DNA from 3 places in the Streptomyces sp. NPDC056734 genome. Region 1 is predicted to be linked to each of the others. Evidence: riboswitches for the same ligand, from Rfam matches in the RefSeq annotation. Region 1 holds a riboswitch; each other region holds the start of a gene.
The links. A riboswitch is a leader RNA that binds a small molecule or an ion and turns the genes downstream of it on or off. The one in region 1 is predicted to bind cyclic di-AMP.
Positions count from the first base shown of each region.

Region 2: another riboswitch for cyclic di-AMP. It lies ahead of ACFRFC_RS13730 (M23 family metallopeptidase); the one in region 1 lies ahead of ACFRFC_RS25285 (transglycosylase SLT domain-containing protein).
Region 3: another riboswitch for cyclic di-AMP. It lies ahead of ACFRFC_RS20380 (M23 family metallopeptidase); the one in region 1 lies ahead of ACFRFC_RS25285 (transglycosylase SLT domain-containing protein).

Region 1 covers NZ_JBHTZD010000017.1:40,562-47,542, forward strand. Annotated here, with positions in the region: gene fahA (fumarylacetoacetase) at 1-760, opposite strand, end outside; gene ACFRFC_RS25280 (HAD family hydrolase) at 1,177-2,010, shown strand; gene ACFRFC_RS25285 (transglycosylase SLT domain-containing protein) at 2,146-2,619, opposite strand; cyclic di-AMP (ydaO/yuaA leader) riboswitch at 2,625-2,797, opposite strand; gene ACFRFC_RS25290 (CocE/NonD family hydrolase) at 3,067-5,178, opposite strand; gene ACFRFC_RS25295 (polyprenyl synthetase family protein) at 5,488-6,498, shown strand; gene ACFRFC_RS25300 (outer membrane lipoprotein carrier protein LolA) at 6,923-6,981, shown strand, end outside.
Region 2 covers NZ_JBHTZD010000007.1:350,749-357,729, reverse strand. Annotated here, with positions in the region: gene trmB (tRNA (guanosine(46)-N7)-methyltransferase TrmB) at 63-857, shown strand; gene ACFRFC_RS13735 (PrsW family intramembrane metalloprotease) at 979-2,418, shown strand; gene ACFRFC_RS13730 (M23 family metallopeptidase) at 2,434-3,483, opposite strand; cyclic di-AMP (ydaO/yuaA leader) riboswitch at 3,496-3,652, opposite strand; gene ACFRFC_RS13725 (PP2C family protein-serine/threonine phosphatase) at 3,877-5,019, opposite strand; tRNA gene ACFRFC_RS13720 (tRNA-Met) at 5,315-5,388, opposite strand; gene ACFRFC_RS13715 (dihydrofolate reductase family protein) at 5,458-6,639, opposite strand; gene ACFRFC_RS13710 (MarR family winged helix-turn-helix transcriptional regulator) at 6,727-6,981, shown strand, end outside.
Region 3 covers NZ_JBHTZD010000012.1:269,008-275,988, forward strand. Annotated here, with positions in the region: gene ACFRFC_RS20365 (GNAT family N-acetyltransferase) at 1-847, opposite strand, end outside; gene ACFRFC_RS20370 (HPr family phosphocarrier protein) at 1,069-1,350, shown strand; gene ACFRFC_RS20375 (GntR family transcriptional regulator) at 1,685-2,374, opposite strand; gene ACFRFC_RS20380 (M23 family metallopeptidase) at 3,323-4,096, opposite strand; cyclic di-AMP (ydaO/yuaA leader) riboswitch at 4,109-4,270, opposite strand; gene ACFRFC_RS20385 (M16 family metallopeptidase) at 4,563-5,951, opposite strand; gene ACFRFC_RS20390 (M16 family metallopeptidase) at 5,948-6,981, opposite strand, start outside.

The DNA of each region.
Region 1 (6,981 bases):
AGGCCGAGACCGACGTGGCGAAGGACTTGCCGAGGAACGGCCCGAGGGGGACGTACTCCCACGCCTGGACGTCCCGCGCGGACCAGTCGTTGAGCAGGCACAGCCCGAAGACGTGGTCGCGGAAGTCGCCCTGGGCCACCTGGCTGCCCTGCTCGCTCGGGACGCCCACCACGAAGCCGACCTCGGACTCGATGTCCAGCCGGACGGAGGGGCCGAAGACCGGCGCCGGGTCGGTGGGCGCCTTGCGCTGCCCGGACGGCCGTACGACCTGTGTCCCGGAGACCACGACCGTGCCCGCGCGGCCGTGGTAGCCGGTGGGCAGGTGCTTCCAGTTCGGGGGGAGGGAGTCCGGGGCGTCGGGGCGGAAGATGCGGCCGACGTTCCGGGCATGGTTCTCGGAGGAGTAGAAGTCGACGTAGTCGGCGACCTCGAAGGGCAGGTGCAGGGTCACCGAGGACAGCGGGTGCAGCAGCGGCTCGATCACCTCGCGGTGCGCCGGGACCGTCACCCAGGCGGTCAGCGCCCGCCGTACGTCCGACCAGGTGGTACGGCCCGCCGCGAGCAGCGGGCCGAGGGTGGGACGGGCGAGGAGCGCGAAGTAGGGGGAGCCCAGGGCGCGTGCGGCGGCACCGGCGTCGAGGACGTGGTCGCCGAGCCGGACGCCGACGGTCCGTTCCCGCGTACCGGCCGGGGAGAAGACACCGTACGGAAGGTTGTGCGGGCCGAAGGGGTCGCCCTCGGGGACATCGAAGGGGGACATGCGGTTCTGCCTCACTCTCGTGGGGGCCATGTGGTGACGCACCACATCTCTTACCCAGTGCCGCCAATGGGGCCGTTATGTGGCCGTGCCACACGTTACGTCGCGGCAGGTCGGCATCCTGCGGTCTCGGGCGCCCAAAGAATTCGGCAGTGTCCTGAAAACCGGCATTCGGAGGAGGCAACTCCGGCGCACCCGCCGGCGCGGCAACGGCTGAGCACGGGGCGGGTGTCGACGCGGACGCGTCCCCCACATCTGAGTGAAAAGCGGACCCGTTTTCAGCAGTCGGGCGGACGGCTCCGGGAGTGAAAGCCCGCATGGTACAGGGGAGTTGACGGGGACGGGCGGGACGTGAGGGAACCCGTCCGACGTCCGGTTCCGGCCGGGTCGGGGCCGCGCGATGTCCGTATTCTCTGATCATGGCCGCACCCACTGCATATGCCGCACGCACCGCGCGCACCACGTACACCCTTGTCGCCACCGACCTCGACGGAACACTTCTGCGCGGCGACGACACCTTCTCCGACCGCTCGCTGGCCGCGCTGGCGCGGATCACCGAGGCCGGTGCCCGGCATCTCGTGGTCACCGGCCGGCCCGCCCCGCGGGTGCGCCCGCTCCTGGAGCAACTGGGCAGCACGGGCCTGGCGGTGTGCGGACAGGGCGCGCAGCTCTACGACGCCGGCGCGGACCGGCTGCTGTGGTCGGTCACCCTGGACCGGGAGCTGGCGGAGACCGCCATCGGCAAGATCGAGGCCGAGGTCGGCGAGGTGTACGCGGCCGTCGACCAGGACGGTGTCGAGGGCCTCACCCTGATCGAGCCGGGCTATCTGATGCCGCATCCGACGCTGCCCGCGGTGCGCGTCCGGCGCCGCGACGAGCTGTGGACCGAGCCGATCAGCAAGGTGCTGCTGCGCCATCCGGAGCTGTCCGACGACGAGTTGGCGTCGGTGGCCCGCGCGGTGGTCGGTTCGCTCGCGACGGTCACCATGTCGGGGCCGGGCACGGTCGAGCTCCAGCCGTGCGGGGTGACCAAGGCGACCGGCCTGGCGCTCGCGGCCCGGCGGCTGGGGGCGCGGGCCGAGGACACCATCGCGTTCGGGGACATGCCCAACGACGTCCCGATGTTCGACTGGGCCGGGTACGGGGTGGCGATGGCCAATGCCCATCCCGAACTCAAGGCGGTCGCCGACGAGGTCACCACATCGAACGAGGACGACGGCATCGCCGTCGTCCTCGAACGACTTTTTCCCTGACGGGAATTCACCTCGGAGAAACGGTCGAGACGGCCCGGTCGAAGTTCTGCTTGATTTTCCTTTGCGAGCCCCAACCCGCAAAGGGAACCGCCGGAAAGGCCGTACGGCCGGTGAGGCCGCTCAGGTGCGGAGCGCTCAGTAGGCGCCGAAGACGTTGTCGATCGACCCGTACCGGTCCGCCGCGTAGTTGCACGCGGCGACGATGTTCGCGATCGGGTCGTACGGGTCGTAGAGCGTGCCCGAGACGTGGTACGCGGCGAAGGTCGGGTCGATCACCTGGAGCAGGCCCTTGGACGGGGTGCCGGCGGCGGCGTTGGAGTCCCAGTTGTTGACGGCGGCCGGGTTGCCGGAGGACTCGCGCATCACATTGCGGTAGATGCCGTCGTAGCTGCCGGGGATGCCGTTCTGGGCCATGACGTCGAGCGACTGGCGGATCCAGCCGTCGAGGCTGTTCGGGTAGGCGGAGGTGGCCGCCGAGACGACGGTCGGCGAGGCGGCGGACGCGCTGGTGGCGCCGATGAGCGGGAGGGCGAGCACGGCGGCGCCGGTACCGGCGACGGCGAGCTTGCGGGTGAGGCGGCGAACACGCGTGGAGCGGTGTGCGGACATGGGGAACTGTTCCTCTCCTACGCCTGCGAGGTGAGCTGTCGGGTTCGGGCGGGGAGGTGCCCGGCCGGCCCTTGCGGGCACGGCTTCACCCCGAGCCGTTCCGGTGCGTCGTACGACGTCCGGCCCGGCGACTTACCTGGGTCCCCCGCTCCTGCCGTGGATCTAGTGGGTTGGTGCGGGCGGTGGCAGGACTAGGCGTCCGCCCGACTGGCCGGGAACGTATGCGAGAGCAGATGTCGGAAACAAGTGGCGGAATCACAAAATGCCGCTTCTGATCTTCACCTCCTTATCTGACCCACATGATCCTTTGCGGTCGAAAAGGGTCAACTCGGTGAAGGGGAAGGGTGGATCGGGGGATGGTGGGGGAAATGCTGTCCGTGGGCGCGAGTGAGTCAAGTCACGTGCGAGCGCAAGAGTGGTAAATCGGGCATTGAGCCCAAGTGCCTACTAACCAGCGGTCCGTGGAATCCGCCGCTCCCAGGTGCGATGGAAGACCACCTCGGTGCCGTGGGTGCAAATCACCTCATTAGAGGTCAAAAACTCCGTCTCTGTGCAGCCGATCTCCGACCGGGCCCGGACCGTCGTGTCCCAGGCCGCCTCCGGCCGGTGCAGCCGGATCGTCCGGTCCGAGCGGGTGCGCGCGGACAGCGCGTCGCCGTCGCGGATCGTGTACGACTCCAGCGCCTCCTCGGTGGCCTCCAGCCCGTCGGGATGCACCTGGGTGCCGCCGTGCCGGGGATCGACCTCCAGCCGCCACTCGCCCTGGGCGACGTCCCGCACCACCAGTCGCGCGGGCCGCGGCTCGTCCAGGGTGACGGGGGAGACGACCCCGAGCGGCTCGGCCTGCTCGGGCTCGGCCCAGGCCGCCCGGCCCGACGCGTCTGCCCGGCCCGAGCGGTCCTCCCGGTCGGCTCGGTCCCCCCGGTCCGCCCCGGCGCCGGGCTCCTCCCGCCGTACCGGCAGCTCCAGGGCGCTGCCCGCCGGGTCCAGGGTGAAACCGGCCTCGGAGCCGGGCCGCGGCCAGACCCAGGGCCAGTACGCGGAGGAGACCGCGAGCCGTACCCGGTGCCCCGGCGCGAAGACATGGCCCGTGCCGCCCAGCTCGAAGGTCACCTCCTCGGTCGCGCCCGGCGGCCACGGCACCGACCGGTCGGGGCCCGTCCGCGCGGAGAGGTTCAGCACGCCCCGGGTCACCAGGGCCGAGGCGCCGTCCGGGGCGACGTCGCACAGCCGGGCGATCACCTGCCCGCGCGGCACCTCGCAGCGCAGCCGCAGCCTGACCCGCGGGCGCCCCAGCACCGAGGTCCGCTCACCGACCGGGAACTCGAAGCAGACCGACCGCCCGTCCTCCGCGCGCTGGTCCGGCGGAAGATCGGCGTCGCCCCCGCGCGGCAGGAAGGCGCCCGCGTCGACCCCGGTGTGCATCGGGGACCGTACGGGCACGGGGGCGCCCTGGAGGGCGTACGTGACGTGGGTGACGTACGGGGAGGGCCAGACGGGCTCGGCGGTCCAGCGGCCGGGCAGGGTGGCGTACGCGGGCGCCGGCGGGTGGCTCTCGGTGAGGTACGCGCGCAGGAGGGGATCGGCGAGCACGCGCGTGTCCCGGCCCTTGAGCCAGTGGTCCCACCAGCGCAGGGTCTCCTGGAGGAAGCCGATCGCCGGGCCGGGCGGGCGGCCCCGGTCGGGGTACCCGTGCGGCCAGGGGCCGAGCAGCCCGCGCACCCGGCCGGCCGGGAGGTGCTCGACCAGCCGGAGCACGGTGTCGCGGTACGGGTCCTGCCAGCCGCCGACCGCGAGCACGGCCGCCTCGATCGAGCCGTACCTCTCCCGGACGTCACCGGCCCGCCAGTGGCCGTCGCGCACCTGGTGTTCCAGCCAGGTGTGCAGGGCGGGTTCGAGCGCCTCCAGACGGCACAGCCACAGCTCCCGCCAGGCGTCCCCGGCGTGGCGCGGGTCCGGCGGGCGGGCGGCGAGGGCGAGGGTTCTGGCCGCCCACGCGGGCATGTCCGCCGCGAGGACGGAACCTCCCGTGTACTGCCCGTCGTTGTCGTATCGATCGTCCGTGGCACACACACTGACGACCGCCTTGAGCGGTCCGGGCGCGAGGGCCGCGGTCCGCAGCGAGAGGGAGCCGCCCCAGGAGATGCCGAACATGCCGACCTTGCCGTCGCACCAGGGTTGCGCGGCGAGCCAGTCCACGACGTCGGCGGCGTCCGCCGCGTCCACCGAGGTCATCGCGCCTGTCGCGTCTGTCGAGTGCCTGGCGTCCGCCGGATCCGTCCAGGAGCCGCCGCCCGAGGGGACGCCCTCGCTGTTGCCGTGCCCGCGCGCGTCGACCCGGACGGAGGCGTAGCCGTGGCCCGCGTACCAGGGATGGCGCTGCGCGTCGCGCACGGCGGTTCCGTCGGTCAGCCGGAAGGGCAGGTGCTCCAGGAGCGCCGGTACGGGTTCGCCGGTCAGCGGGCGCCACACGCGCGCGTACAGCAGGGTCCCGTCACGCAGCGGGACCCGGAGGTCCTCATGGGTCGTTTGGTAGGGGAAGGACGTACGGATGTGCATCAGGGTGACCCCAGGTGGGCGGCGGCGCGGCGGGCGGCCGTGATCCGTGGGCGGCTGAAAGTGGTGCGGTCGACCCTCGGCGCCGAGGCCAGATCCGCGACATTTCTCCCTACTTCTATGCAAGTCGCTAAATATCAGCTCTTATCAGGTGATCAAAAACATACCTGGCGTGATCCGATAGCGCCCGTGCTGTGCGGTGGGCGGCATCCGTGATCGAAACATGACCGGATACGCTGACGTGAGTGAGGGCAGCGACGTATCGACATACCGGGTAATCGCCAGTAGACACCAGCAGACAGGAGATCCCTCGTGACCGTCGTCGGGCCGTTCGGGCTGAGCGTGCGGGACCAGGTTCTGGAAGCAGATGTCCAGGCCGGATTGGCGGCTGTCGAGGAAGGGCTGCTAGAGGCCACCAAGAGCGAGGTGCCGTTCATCACGGAGGCCGCCCAGCATCTGGTGCGGGCCGGCGGCAAAAGATTCCGGCCACTTCTGGTGATGCTCGCCGCCCAGTTCGGCGACCGCCACGCGCCCGGGGTCGTCCCCTCCGCCGTCGTCGTCGAGCTGACCCATCTGGCGACCCTCTATCACGACGATGTCATGGACGAGGCGGCCGTCCGGCGCGGGGTGCCCAGCGCGAACACCCGCTGGGGCAACTCGGTCGCCGTCCTCACGGGTGACTTCCTGTTCGCCCGCGCCTCGCACATACTGGCCGACCTCGGGCCGGAGGCCGTACGGGTACAGGCGGAGGCGTTCGAACGGCTGGTCACCGGCCAGATCCTGGAGACCGCCGGACCGGCCGACGGGCGCGACCCGGTCGACCACTACCTCGATGTGCTCGGCGGCAAGACCGGATCGCTGGTCGCGGTCTCCTGCCGGTTCGGCGCGATGATGTCGGGCGCCGACGAGTCCGTGATCGACGTCCTCACCCAGTACGGCGAGCGGCTCGGCGTCGCCTTCCAGCTTGCCGACGACGTCCTGGACATCGCCTCGGACACCCAGGAGTCGGGCAAGACCCCGGGCACCGATCTGCGCGAGGGCATCGCCACCCTGCCGGTACTGCGGCTGCGTGAGCGCGCCGCGCGGCTCGGGCTGGACGAGGACCTCGCCCTGTGCGCGCTGCTGGACTCCGACCTCACCGACGACACCCGCCACGCCGAGGCCCTGACCGGACTGCGCGCGCACCCGGCGCTGGAGCAGGCCCGGCGGGACACCGTGCGTTACGCCGAGGAGGCGCGGTCCGCGCTCGCCCCGCTGCGGGAGTGCGACGCCCGGCGGGCGCTGGAGGAACTGTGCGATGCGGTGGTGCACCGGGCGGGATAACCGGGCGGGATAGGTGCCGTCCGTTTGTCGGGGGGCTCGGCGTTCGTGCCGGGCTCTGCCGGGGGCTGCCGCCCGCTGACCGACCTCTGCCCTCCGACCGGCCGACCGCCGGCCCCGACCGACCGTCGGCCCCAGACGCCCGCTTCGGCTCGCCCCTCGAAGAGGCCTCGTCCTCGAACTCCCCCTACAGGGGGGTGCCCCGACCCCTACGGGTGGGGGTAGCCGCAGGGGGTCCGTGTCATACCGAGGCAGTACGCGCAGTTGGCTCTGGGGGCTGACGATTCCGGGCCGCTGATTTGGTCAGATGGTGAGTGCGGAAGGACACCACTCCTCACCGATTCGGGTGAGAATGGCGGCTCGGGGTGGGACCCGTGCACCGACGAGACACGACGGAAGCCGCCGCCGACACGGAGGTAAGGCACACATGGCACCGTACGAATCCGACGACAGCACGACCGCCGCGGGCATCGACGCCCCGCGAGC
Region 2 (6,981 bases), on a different contig from region 1:
AAGCCCGGCAAGAGGCGCGGCCCACCCCGGACCCGCACCCGCACCCGCCGCACCACCCCGGCGTGCCCCTGCGGCACACCCGGGCCAAGGGGGAGCCCCGGTTCCCGGACGGGCCCCGGGCCGATCCCGCCGGGTCGCACTTCGAGCGGCGGATCCGCAGCTTCCAGCCCCGGCGCAGCCGGGTGACCGCCGGGCAGGCGGACGCGCTCCAGCGGCTGTGGCCCGGGTGGGGGCTGGACATCGACGGTCAGCGTGTCCTCGACCTGGCGGAGATGTTCGGCAACGCCGGTCCCGTCGTCCTGGAGATCGGGTTCGGGATGGGTGAGGCGACCGCGCGGATGGCCGCCGCCGATCCGGACACCAACATCCTCGCCGTGGACGTCCACACCCCCGGCCAGGGCAATCTGCTCAACCTCGCCGACCAGGACGGACTCACCAACGTCCGGGTCGGCAACGGCGACGCCATCATCCTGCTGCGCGAGATGCTCGCCCCCGACTCCCTCGACGGACTGCGCGTCTACTTCCCCGACCCCTGGCCCAAGAAGCGGCACCACAAGCGGCGGCTGATCCAGCCCGAGTTCCTCGACCTCGCCGCGACCCGGCTGCGGCCCGGCGCGCTGCTGCACTGCGCCACCGACTGGGAGCCGTACGCCGAGCAGATGCTGGAAGTCCTGACGGCACACCCCGACTTCGTGAACACCCGGGCCGACGGCGGTTTCGCGCCCCGCCCCGCCTTCCGCCCGCTCACCCGCTTCGAGGGGCAGGGGCTGGACAAGGGCCATGTGGTGAACGACGTCATGTTCCGCCGCGTACCGCACGGGGAACATGCCCAGAACCCTGCCCACAACCCCGCTTGAAACCCCGCCCAAAGCCCCTTCCACCAGCACCGCCAGGACCGTTCCGCGACCCGGCGGCCCCACGCCGGCTGAGCACCGGGCACCGTCGCGGGCGGTACGCCGCCTCGTTAGGGTCGATGCCGTGGCCAGCAACTCCCCGTATCCGACGCCCTCCTGCGATCCGCCCGCCGACCCGCCCCGGCCTATGCGGTGGTGGCGGCGCTGGGGCTACCGGTACACCCGGGCCGCGCAGGCCCACCCCACCGCCTGGCGCCGGGTGCGGCACGGCTCGCTGGCCATCCTGCTGGCGCTGTCGGGGCTGGTCATCCTCGCGCTGGTCCGCCAGGAGACCGGCACCGAGGGCTTCCTGGTGGGCCTGGGACTGGCCGTGCTGCCGGTGCCGCTGCTGATCGGCGCGTTCCGCTGGCTGGACCGGGTGGAGCCGGGCCCCTGGCGCAATGTCGTGTTCGCCTTCGCCTGGGGGGCCTGCGCGGCGGCCCTGATAGCGATCGTCGCGAACAGCTTCGCGACCCGCTGGATAGCCATCGCGACCGCCGACCCGGCCGGCGCGGACACCTTGGGGACGACCGTGATAGCGCCGGTGGTCGAGGAGTCCGCGAAGGGCGCCGCGATCCTGCTGCTCTTCCTGTTCCGCAGCCGGGACTTCACCGGGATCGTCGACGGCGTGGTGATCGCCGGGGTCACCGCGACCGGCTTCGCCTTCACCGAGAACATCCTCTACCTCGGCACCGCCTTCGGCACCGACCAGTCCCGCGGCGACGCCGGGCTCGCCTCGGTCACCGTCGCCACCTTCTTCGTACGGGTCGTCATGTCGCCGTTCGCGCATCCGCTGTTCACCGTGCTCACCGGCATCGGCTTCGGCATCGCGGCGGCGGGCGGGGAGCGCCAGCGGATGCGGCGGGTGCTGCTGCCGCTGTCCGGGCTGCTGCTCGCGATGGGCGTGCACGCGTTCTGGAACGGCTCCGCGGCCTTCGGCGACCACGGCTTCTTCGCCGTGTACGGCGCCTTCATGGTCCCCGCGTTCGCGCTGCTGACCTGGCTGGTGATCTGGACCCGGCAGCGGGAGCTGCGGGTGGTGCGCGAGGAGCTGCCCGCGTATGTCACCACCGGCTGGTTCTCCCCCGCAGAGCCCTACGCGCTCGGCTCGATGCGGGCCCGCCGCCTCGCCCGCGAGTACGCCGGACGCCGGCTCGGCAAGCAAGCGGCCCGCGCGGTGGCCGAGTACGAGGCGTACGCCACCTCGCTCGCGGTGCTGCGCCGGCGGGGCAGCCGGGGCCGGGCCCGCGCCGACTTCGTCCCCCGCGAACGGGAGCTGCTCGGTGAGCTGTGGCGCCGCCGGGACCTCGCGGCCCCGGCCCTGACCCACGCGGCCCACGCCACGGCCCCGCCGCCCCCCGTACCTACGCCGATGCCGGTCCCACCCTGGCCGCCATACCGAGGCGACGGGTACGGCACCGGTCACGGCACCGGGTACGACGGCGGCCACAGCACCGGTCACCCGGGCCCCGGCGGTGCCGTCACACCGCACCCCGCGTACTACAACAACCCTTACCGCACCTGAGGCCGAGGGGGGCCGTCAGGGATTGAGGCCCTTGTCGCGCAGCCAGGCCAGCGGGTCCACGCCGCCACCCGACGCGGTGTGCACCTCCAGGTGCAGATGGGCCCCGGTGACATTGCCGGTGGCGCCGACGCGCCCGATGACATCGCCGGTGGTGACCTGCTGGCCGACGCTGACGCTGATCGAGGACTGGTGCGCGTACCAGATCTCGGTGCCGTCATCGAGGGTGAGCACGGTCTTGTAGCCGTACGAACCGTCCCAGCCGGCCTGGGTGATGGTGCCGGAGTGGACGGCCTTGATGAGGGTGCCGGTGGGGGCGGCGAAGTCGAGGCCGGTGTGGTAGCCGGAGGACCACAGCGAGCCGGCCTGGCCGTAGGTCGAGGTGAGGGTGTACGAGGAGGTCGGCAGCGCGAACTGCTTGGCCAGCTCGGCGAGGCGCTCTTCCTCGGCCTTGCGCGCGGCTTCCTCCTCCGCCTCCTTCTTCTCGGCGGCGGCCTTCTCGCGGGCTTCCTGCTCCGCCTTCTCGGCGGCCTCGGCGGCCTCCTTCTCGGCGGCGGCCAGGAGCGCCTCGGCGGCCTTGGTGTCGAGCTGCTCCTGCTGGCTCTCGGCCTGCGCCATGATGCGGGCGCGCAGCGCCTCACCGGCGTCGGTGGTGCCCTGCTCGCTGTCGGCCGGGGTGACACCGAGGCTGCTGAGCGGGGTGGCCTCGATCGCGGTGGCCGGCTCGGCCGTGTCCTCGCCGTCGTCCGTGAAGGTGGCGAGGTCGGGCAGGGAGATGGCGACCGGCGGCTTGCCGGTCTGCGCGGTGGCCATGCCGCCCGCGCCGACGGCGGCTATGACACCGACGCCGAGGACCGTGGAGCTGCGGGCCAGTCCGCCGCGGGCGAGTCCGCCGCGCTGCTTGGCGACGCGGTGCCGGCCGCCACGGACCGGGCGGACGGTCTCCGCGGTGGGGTTCCATTCCTCCCACGGGCCCTCATCGGTGCGGGGGCCGCCGTAGACGACGGTGTCGTCGGTGCGCTGGGCGGGCACGAACGAGGCCCCTGGAGCAGGCCGGTTGGACGCCACGTAGGCGTACTCCTTTCCTTCCCTCATCGCCTACCGGGTTAGCTGACGGGTTCGGAGAGGAAGGTCTCCTACGCGCGTCAATCAGCCATGTCTCCATGGTGACGTACGCGCGATTCACCCCAAGTTGGTGGTTCCCCGGTTCCCTCACGAGATTCGGCGCTTGAGCACGGAGCCGACTCTTGTGACGGCTGGGACGACCGCGCTGCGTTATCGGACAGTAATAGAACCCAGGGGTGATTTCCAAGCGCTTCCACTTGATCTTTAACGCTCTTCCGCCGGACGTACAGGCTATGAGCGGCGAAAATCGGGCGAGTCGACCTCGCCATCAGGGCCGTTCGGGCAGTGCCAATTTCTGACGGTGACTCAGATGTTATGCGGAGGGCAGTCGCTCACTTACCCACCGTGACCGAGGCCCGGACCGTCGTGCGCCGGACCCGGCCGCCGTACCGCGAGCAGCGCCATGTCGTCCGTCATCCAGCCCCCGGCATGCCCGCGCACCTCTTCGGCCAGGGCCGCCACCAGTTCCTCCGGCCCACGGAAGAGCCGGCCCGCCAGCCGCTCCTCGGGTTCGTAGAACCTCCCGTGCCCGTCCCGCGCCTCCGACAGCCCGTCGGTGAACAGCAGCAGCGTGGCCCCGTCCGGGAACTCCGCCTCCTGCGCCCGGTCCGGCCAGCTGCCCAGGTCCCCCATCCCCAGCGGCAGCGCGGGCTCGTCGGCGGACAGCGCGCGCAGGGTGCCGTCGGCGTACAGCAGCAGCGGCCCGGGGTGCCCTCGGTTGACCATCCGTACGATCCCGTGGCCGTGCGGGATCTCGGCGAGCACGGCGGTGGTGAACCCCTCGAAGGCGTCGAGCCCGTTCCGCCGGGTGCCCTCGCGGGCCAGCGCCCGCTCCAGCCGCGCGGCGACCGCCTCCAGCGTCGATTCCTGCTCGGCGGCCTCCCGGAACGCCCCGATCAGCACGGCCACGGCGGCCACCGCGCCCATGCCCTTGCCGCGTACGTCCCCGAGCACCAGCCGGACGCCGTGCGGGGTGTCCTGCACCGCGTACAGATCGCCGCCGATGAACGCGCCCGCCTGCGCGGCCTCGTAACGGGCGGCGATCTCGAAACCGCCGATCCGCTCGTCCGGTTCGGGCAGCACCGCCCGCTGCGCGGCCTCGGCGATCTCCCGGGCGGAGGCCAGCCGGGCGTCGCTGCGCCGCACCAGCGTGTTGATCAGCACGGCCAGCACCGCGACGGTCGCCACCGTGACGACCTCGGTGATCGTCTCCGCCGCGAACGGCTGGTCGACCCCGAAATGCACCACGAACAGCACCAGCACCGCCGCGATCCCGGTCAGCACGGTGTAGCGCCGCCCGAACAGCGGCGCGGCGACCAGGGGCGCGGCCGTGAAGAACGGCACGCCGGTGAACTGTTTCGGGGTCACGTACTCGTACAGCGCGCCGCCGAGGATCAGCAGGACCGGCAGCAGCCGTACGAACGGGCGCGCGTAGGAGATGCTCCCCGACCGCCCCGGCCGCGCGGGCGGCGCCACCATGCCCGCCGCGCTCCCCGGTGGCCCGGTGTACGGCCCCTCGCCCTGCGCCTCACCCGGCCCCACCACGCGTCTCCCGCCTCGTCTCCCGCCGCAGGTCCTCACCGGTCACGGCCCGGCCTCTTGGTCCAGGGTTGCCGCAGCGGGGCGCCCCGGCGAGCCGGGCGGGCCGACCGGATGACACGACGACCGGCCGGGAAGGGGCGGGGGAGGCGACCGAGGCGACCGAGGGGACCGAGGGTCGGGAAAACACTCAGGGCCGGAATCCGTGATCCGGATTCCGGCCCTGAGCCTTGAGTAGCGGGGACAGGATTTGAACCTGCGACCTCTGGGTTATGAGCCCAGCGAGCTACCGAGCTGCTCCACCCCGCGTCGTTGTGTTCACCAGCATACGCCATGGAATGGACGTGCTGCACACAGGTATGCGGACGGGGGTCCTGCTCAGCCCAGTAGGTGGGCGTTCGGGGACTTGGCCTGCTGCTCGTACTCCGGGAGTACGACGACCGTGGCGCCGGACGTGGTCAGCAGGCCGGTGCCGTCGGCGGCTGCGACGAAGGTGTCCGGCTCGCGCCACGCCGTCACCACGCGGCGGACGCCCGCGTCCAGGATCAGCCGGGCGCAGGGGCGGGGCCGGGACGCGCGGCGGGCGCAGGGTTCCAGGCTGGAGTAGACCGTCGCGCCGGGCAGGCGTGGATCGGCGGGGTCGATCTTCGCGAGGGCCGCCTCCTCGGCGTGTACGACGGGGTCGGCGCCCTCGCGGGAGTGGCCCCGGGCCAGTTCGGTGCCGTCCTCGGCGACGACGACCGCGCCGACGCTGAACGCGGTCCGCGAGGGCGGGCAGTCCGCCGCCAGGGCGCAGGCCAGCCGCAGCCAGTGCCGGTCGGCGGCGAACGGGACCTCGGCCGGGCCGGGGGCGGTGGGCTCGTAGCGCATGAGGACGATGTCCTCGATCCGCCGGGATTCCAGCAGGCGCAGCCGGCCGGGCGGGTAGCCGCCCGGACCGAAGAGGCGGGGGGCGGCCGGGTCGCCGACGAACAGCGGGGCGAGGACGAGGTGGAGTTCGTCGGCGAGGCCCTGGGTGAGGAGCTGGGTGTGGACCGTGCCGCCGCCCTCGACCATGAGCCGCCGGACGCCGTGCCGGTCGTGGAGGTGGGTGAGGAGGGTGTGCCAGTCGAGGTTCTTGCCCAGGGGGATGACATGGGTGGAAGTGCCGGTGCCGGTGCCGGTGCCGGTGCCGGTGTCGGTGTCGGGGGTGGCCAGGCCGTTCGTCCGGGCGCGCTCGGCGCCCTGGTCCGTGGTGTAGAGGAGCTTGGCGCCGCCGGTGTGCCAGAACCTGGCGGTGGGGTCGAGGTCGCCCGAGCCGCTGACGGTGACCTTGAGCGGGTACGCGGGCCGGCCGGCGGCGATCCGGGCGGCGCGGCGCTCGGGGGAGTTCACGAGCAGCCGGGGGTTGTCGGCGCGGATCGTGCCGGCGCCGATCAGGATCGCGTCGGCGGACGCCCGCACCTCGTCCACCCGGTCGAAGTCGGCCGGGCCGGAGAGCAGCAGGCGGTCGGGGCCGGTGTCGTCCAGGTAGCCGTCGAGGGAGACGGCTGCGGAGAGGAGGACGTGGGGGTGGGGCATGGGCTTCCCTCTGGTTCACATGTGGTTTGTGGTGCGCATTTGTGGTGCGCATTTGATTCAAGTTTTAAGCAAAACTACACTGGCGCCATGACGACTCGCTGGCTCACCCCGGAGGAACAGCGCGCCTGGCGTGCGTACGTGGGGGCCGCTCTGCTGCTGGAGGACGCGCTCGACCGGCAGCTCCAGCAGGAGGCCGGTATGCCGCATCTGTACTACTCCATCCTGGCCCACCTCTCCGAGGCCGAGGACCGCCGGCTGCGGATGACCGGCCTCGCCGGGCGGCTGAAGATCACCCGCAGCCGGCTGACGTACGCCGTCACCCGGCTGGAGCGGGACGGGCTG
Region 3 (6,981 bases), on a different contig from region 1:
CGACCACGGCGAGATCCACCGGGCCGTCGATCTCCCGCACCGACCGGTGGGCGGGCACACCGTCGATGTCCTTGCGCCCCTCGGGGAAGGCCCGGTTCACGGCGTGCAGACGGCCGGTGAAGCCGGCCTCGCGGATGTTGTCGAGGATGCTGCGGCCCACCCCGCCGGGCACGCGGCCGACGCCGATGACGGCGACGGACCCGGGCGCGAGCAGCCGCCGCACCGAACGGGCCTCGGCGCGCTGCTCCCGCGCGCGCTGCACGGCCAGCGAGCGGTCGGTGGGTTCGAGATCGAACTCCAGGCGTACGACGCCGTCCTCGAAGCTGCGCTTCTGGGAGTACCCGGCGTCCCTGAACACTTTGATCATCTTGGTGTTGGCGGGCAGCACCTCGGCGGCGAACCGGCGGATGCCGCGCTCGCGCGCGACGGCCGCGATGTGCTCCAAGAGGGCCGAGGCGACCCCGCGGCCCTGGTGCGCGTCCTGGACCAGGAAAGCGACCTCGGCCTCGTCGGCCGGCGCGGAGGCGGGCATGCCGTCGGCGCCGATCCGGTCGTAGCGCACGGTGGCGATGAAGTCGCCGCCGATGGTGGCCGCGAGTCCCACGCGGTCCACGAAGTCGTGGTGGGTGAAGCGGTGGACGTCCTTGGCGGAGAGCCTGGGGTAGGGCGCGAAGAAGCGGTAGTACTTCGATTCGTCCGAGACCTGCTCGTAGAAGCTGACCAGGCGGTCGGCGTCGTCGACGGTGATGGGCCTCACGCGCGCGGTGCCGCCGTCACGCAGCACCACGTCCGCCTCCCAGTGGGCGGGGTACTCGTGCCGGTCCTGCGGATCCGCCGGGCTCTGCATGCGCCCCACAGTACGGCTCGCCTATGACAACGGCGCGAGGCAATCCACGGGGAACGAGCACAGGAGCAGCACAGACACACGGGGACACATGGGGGCGTATACCGCGTCGGGGCCGGGGTCCGGCGACACTCCTGGTGTGGCCCGAGGCCCGCTCCGGGCACGCCTCCGCGATATGGGACACTGGTCTAGACAACCCTGAGAGACTGAAGGGCAGCAACAACATGGCTGAGCGCCGCGTCAACGTCGGCTGGGCCGAGGGCCTCCATGCCCGCCCCGCCTCCATCTTCGTCCGGGCCACCACGGCCTCGGGGGTCCCCGTGACGATCGCCAAGGCCGACGGCAACCCCGTCAACGCGGCCTCCATGCTGGCCGTTCTGGGCCTGGGCGCCAAGGGCGGTGAGGAGGTCGTCCTGGCCTCCGACGCCGACGGCGCCGACGCGGCCCTGGACCGTCTGGCCAAGCTGGTCTCCGAAGGGCTGGAGGAGCTTCCGGAGACCGTCTGATCCGTCCGGCACCCGCTTACGGACACAAGGAGCCGCGTCGCCCTGGTGGTGGCGCGGCTCTGCTGTTGCCCGACAGCCACCTCTGCTGCGGAACAGCCGCTTCCGCCCCCGCGGCCACTCCCGTTTCCCCCGCTCACTTTCGCGCCTGTTTCCCCAAATTGTTCCGCGCCGGTTTCACCGCCGGACACGTGCCGAAACGTTTGGGTCGCACCTGTGAGCGAGAGCACACCGAAATAGGTCCGTACAGTACGGGAATAGACCTGCGGCACACCGAAAAACGGCAGCCGAAATTACCGGCCACCGAATTACCGCTTCTTTGTATACGGCGCTTTTGTTAAAGCCGCTGGCCCAGCATGTTTACGGGATGTTGCGAAGTCCTCACACGGTCGGCGCCGCCGGCGTTGAAGCGCAGCCGGAAGACGGACATCGCGCGCTCGGCGTGCAGGGCGGTGAGGGCACGCGCGCGTTCCGCGTCACCACGGGTGACCGCGTCCACGATGGCGCCGTGTTCGGCCCAGGACTCCATGGGCGCGGCCGGTGCCTCCACGGCATACATCCAGGCGATCTTGTGGCGGAGCTGGGTCAGCATGGAGACCAGGGCGGGGCTGCCGGACGCCTGGGCGAGCGTCTCATGAAACCAGCTGCCCAGGGAGCGCAGGTCATCGCTGCTGCCCCGGCGGGCCCGCTCCTGGCCGAGCCGGACCAGTCCGCGCAGCACCTTCAGATGGGCCTCCGTGCGCCGCTGGGCGGCCCTGGAGGCGGCCAGCGGCTCCAGCAGCCCGCGCATCTCCAGCAGGTCCGCGGCCTCCTGCTCGGTGGGCTCCGCGACGCACGCGCCCGCGTGCCGCCGGGTCACCACGAACCCCTCCGCCTCCAGCGTGCGCAGGGCCTCGCGGACGGGGACGCGGGAGACGCCGTAGCGGCGGGCGAGGACTTCCTCGGTGAGCCGGCCACCGCGTTCGTAGACACCGGCGATGATGTCGTCCCGGATCGCCGTGCACACCGAGTGCGCCGGAATACGCATGACCGACCTCCGCCTTAATCCCCGTGAAACGTCCTCGATTGACGTCTGAACAGTGACTCTATTGCAATGAGCCGGAATTTCCGACGGGGGGCCGGATTCCAGGGATATTTTTTGGACAGCGGATGCCCAAAAGGACGAAAGCCCCGGCGGGTGGGGTACCCGGGCTTGTCGTGGGCGGGGCGGTGCGCCGGGTGACGGTGGCGGCTGTGGCTTGGCTGGCGTGGAGGCGGGGGGCTGGGTCCAGCGGGGCGGGGGCCTGGGTTCGCGTAGCGGTGATGGAGGGGCGGGGCCCGGCGCCCGGGGGTGGCCGTGGCCGTCCGCCGGGACGCCATGGGCCGTTAGCCGAGTCCCTGCGCGCGGGGGTGGCGGGGTCCAGGCGGGGACGGTGGCCTGGCCCCGCCCGGGTGGGCCGGGGTCAGCGCGCGGGTGGCGCGGGTGCCCAGCCCGGGGCGGCGTACGCGCGCGTAGGTGCGGCGGGGGCTTCCGCGACTGTCTGGACGCAGTCCTCACGCGGCGTACCCGCGCGGGTGGGGGCACTCCGCCCCATCCACGACGAACTGCGCGTCGTCGCGGCGTACCCGCGCGGGTTGGGGGGCAAGCGCCCGGCGCCAGAGGGCGAGAGCGCGGGGTCCGTCTCCACGCGCGAGTGGGGCATCGCGAGATCGTTGATCTGATGGACCAGGAGATGGCCCCGTCTCCGCGCGAGTGCGGCATCGCCGGCGCGGAGACCGAACCCTTGGCCGCACGCCGTCCCGTCTCCGCGCGAGTGCGCCATCGCCTCCCGGCGAGCGCCGACCCGTCCGACAACCTCCGCCCCCGCACCCGAGCGCGGCATCCGTCCCGCGCGCGAGTGCCCGCCCGTCGCAGCGCCCCGCGCGCACGGGACGTCACGCGCTGCCCGCGCTCCCGTCGGCCGGAAGAGCATCGGCGCCCCGCGCGCACCCGACGTCAGAGATTCACGCCATGCGCACGCAGGTAGGCGACCGGGTCCATGTCCGAGCCGTACTCGGGGCTGGTGCGGGCCTCGAAGTGGAGGTGGGCCCCGGTGACATTGCCGGTGGCGCCGGCGAGGCCGATCTGCTGGCCAGGGGTGACGGACTGGCCGACCGACACCCCGATGGACGAGAGATGCCCGTACTGGGTGTACGTACCGTCAACCATCTTGATCACGACTTGATTGCCGTACGCGCCGCCCCAGCCCGCCTCCACGACCGTGCCATTGCCGACCGTGTGGACGGACGTGCCGGTGGCGGCGTGGAAGTCGACGCCGGTGTGGCTGCCGGAGGACCAGGCGGAGCCGCCCGCCTGGTAGCTGGTGGAGACGTAGGAGCCGGGGATCGGCGAAACGAAGGTGTTCAGGCGCTCGCGCTCGGCCTCGCGGGCGGCGCGCTCCTCGGCCTCACGAGCCTTCTTCGCCTCCTCCTCGGCACGCTCGCGGGCCTCTTCCGCCGCCTTCTCGCGGGCGGCGGCCTCGGCCTTCTGCCGCGCGGCGTCCGCCTGGGCGGCGGCCTGGGCGTCTATCTGGTGGGCGACGTCGTCGCCGATGCCGACGACGGGCAGCAGACCGGTCTGCTCGGGAGCCGGCTCGGCGGCGAGCGCCGGAGCGGCCAGGGAGCCGACGACGCCGGTGGTGGCGAGTGCCGCGACACCCGCCGCACGGGCGGTGGTGCGCTGCGGGTGCCGGGGACGCCGGTGCTTCCCGGTGGCGCGCGTGAACGCCATGGAGTGGCTGGTCCTTTCCTTCCCTCTCGCCTACCGGGTTAGCTGACGGGTTCGGAGCAGGAAGGTCTCCTACGGCTTCCCGCACGCACGCGCGCGGGAGGCCGATTCACCCCAGGGACGTGGGTCCCCGGCTCCCCTGGCTCGCGCCGTACGGGGACTCGGCGATGGCTGTCCGGTGCCGCGGACGCGGCGCACTGCCTGACGAACAGCCTGGATGACGCTAAGGGGACATCTTGCAATCCCCAAACAGATCCGGGCTTTTGTAGCGCATGCCACAGGTCAGACAGGCAGCCTCTCCCGCAATCCGGACATTAAGGGGCCCTGGTGACGCTTCCGGTCACCAGGGCCCCACCGTGCGGGTGCGCGTTCCCCGTCATGCGCGTGCCCTTCGTCGGCACTTTCGCGTGCCGCGTGTGGGCCCGCCCGCGCGCGGATCGCGGCACCCGGGCGGGCCGTCCGCGGCTGTCTAGTCGGCCGCCACGACGGTGACTTCGCCGATGCCGAGGGCTTCCACGGGCGCCTTGATCTGCGCGGCGTCGCCCACGAGGACGGTCACCAGCCGGTCCACCGGGAAGGCGTTGACGACGGCCGCCGTGGCCTCGACGGTGCCGGTCGCGGCGAGCTGCTGATACAGCGTCGCCTGGTAGTCGTCGGGCAGGTGCTGCTCGACCTGGTCCGCGAGCGTGCTCGCGACGGCCGCCGCGGTCTCGTACTTGAGCGGCGCCACGCCGACGAGGTTCTGCACGGCGGTGTCCCGCTCGGCGTCGGTCAGCCCCTCCGCGGCAAGCGTGCGCAGGACCGTCCACAGGTCGTCCAGGGCCGGTCCGGTGTTCGGCGTGTCGACCGAGCCGCTGACGGCGAGCATGGACGCTCCGGCGCCGTCCGGCCCGGACCTGAGGACCTGGCCGAACGCGCGGACGCCGTAGGTGTAACCCTTCTCCTCGCGCAGCACCCGGTCCAGCCGGGAGGTGAGGGTGCCGCCCAGGCAGTACGTGCCGAGCACCTGGGCGGGCCAGACGCGATCGTGCCGATCGGAGCCGACCCGGCCGAGCAGCAGTTGCGTCTGGACGGCTCCGGGCCGGTCCACGATGACGACGCGCCCGGTGTCGTCGGCGCTGACCGGCGGCACGGGCCGGGGCGCGGCCGTGGAGCCGGTCCAGGCGCCGAGCGTGTCGCCGAGCAGCGTGTCGAGGTCGACGCCGGTCAGATCGCCGACGACCACGACGGTGCCGGTCGCGGGGCGTACATGCTTCTCGTAGAAGGCGCGTACGGCGGCGGAGTCGATGCCCTCGACGGACTCCTCGGTGCCCTGGCGCGGGCGCGACATGCGCGAGGACGCCGGGAACAGCTCCTTGGACAGCTCCTTGGCGGCGCGGCGCGAGGGGTTGGCCAGCTCGTGCGGGATCTCGTCGAGGCGGTTGCGCACCAGGCGCTCGACCTCGCTGTCGGCGAACGCGGGCGCGCGCAGGGCGTCGGCGAGCAGGCCGAGGGCCTTCGGCAGCCGGGAGACCGGCACTTCGAGGCTGAGGCGGACGCCGGGGTGGTCGGCGTGCGCGTCCAGGGTTGCGCCGCAGCGCTCCAGCTCGGCGGCGAACTCCTCGGCGGAGTGCTTGTCGGTGCCCTCGGAGAAGGCGCGGGCCATGATCGTGGCCACGCCCTCCAGGCCGTCCGGTTCGGCGTCCAGCGGCGCGTCCAGCAGCACCTCGACGGCGACGACCTGCTGGCCGGGGCGGTGGCAGCGCAGGACCGTGAGGCCGTTGTCGAGCGTTCGGCGCGTGGGGGCCGGGAACGCCCAGGGGCGGGCGTCGCCGGGCTGCGGCTGGGGGTGGAACTCCATGGGGGCCAGCTCGCTCACTTGGCCGCCTCCTTGTTGTCGTCGGTGGCCGCGGCTGCCACGCCGTCGGCGTCCGCCGCGTCCTCTGCGTCCTCTGCGTCCGCCGCGCTGTCGGCCTGGGCTTCGGGGGCCGTCGGCTCGTAGACGAGCACCGCGCGGTTGTCGGGCCGCAGGCGGGCCTTGGCGACCTCCTGGACGTCCTCGGCGGTCACCTCCAGCACGCGCTGGACGGCGCTCAGGGCCAACTGCGGGTCACCGAAGAGGACCGCGTACCGGCACAGTTCGTCCGCGCGGCCGGCGACCGTGCCGAGCCGGTCCAGCCACTCGCGCTCCAGCTGGGCCTGGGCGCGCTCCATCTCCTCCGCCGTGGGGCCCTCGGCGGCGAACCGGGCCAGCTCCTCGTCGATGGCGGTCTCGATGACCGGCACCTCGACGTCCCCGGAGGTCTTCACGTCCAGCCAGCCCAGGGAGGGCGCCCCGGCCAGCCGCAGCAGGCCGAATCCGGCCGCCACGGCCGTACGGTCGCGGCGCACCAGCCGGTTGTACAGGCGGGAGGACTCGCCGCCGCCGAGGACGGTGAGCGCCAGGTCGGCCGCGTCGCACGCGCGCGTGCCGTCCTCGGGAAGCCGGTAGGCGGCCATCAGTGCGCGGGCCGGGACCTCCTCCTCGATGACCTCGCGCAGCTGCTCGCCGACGGTCTCGGGGAGCGAGCCGTCACGCGGGACGGGCTTGCCGTCGTGGGCGGGGATGGAGCCGAAGTACTTCTCGATCCAGGCGAGCGTCCGCTCCGGGTCGATGTCGCCGACCACGGACAGCACGGCGTTGTTGGGCGCGTAGTACGTGCGGAAGAACGCGCGCGCGTCGTCCAGGGTGGCCGCGTCCAGGTCGGCCATGGAGCCGATCGGCGTGTGGTGGTAGGGGTGGCCCTTGGGGTAGGCGAGGGCGGTGAGCTTCTCGAAAGCGGTGCCATAGGGGACGTTGTCGTAGCGCTGGCGGCGCTCGTTCTTCACGACGTCCCGCTGGTTTTCCATGGACTCCTCGTCCAGGGCGG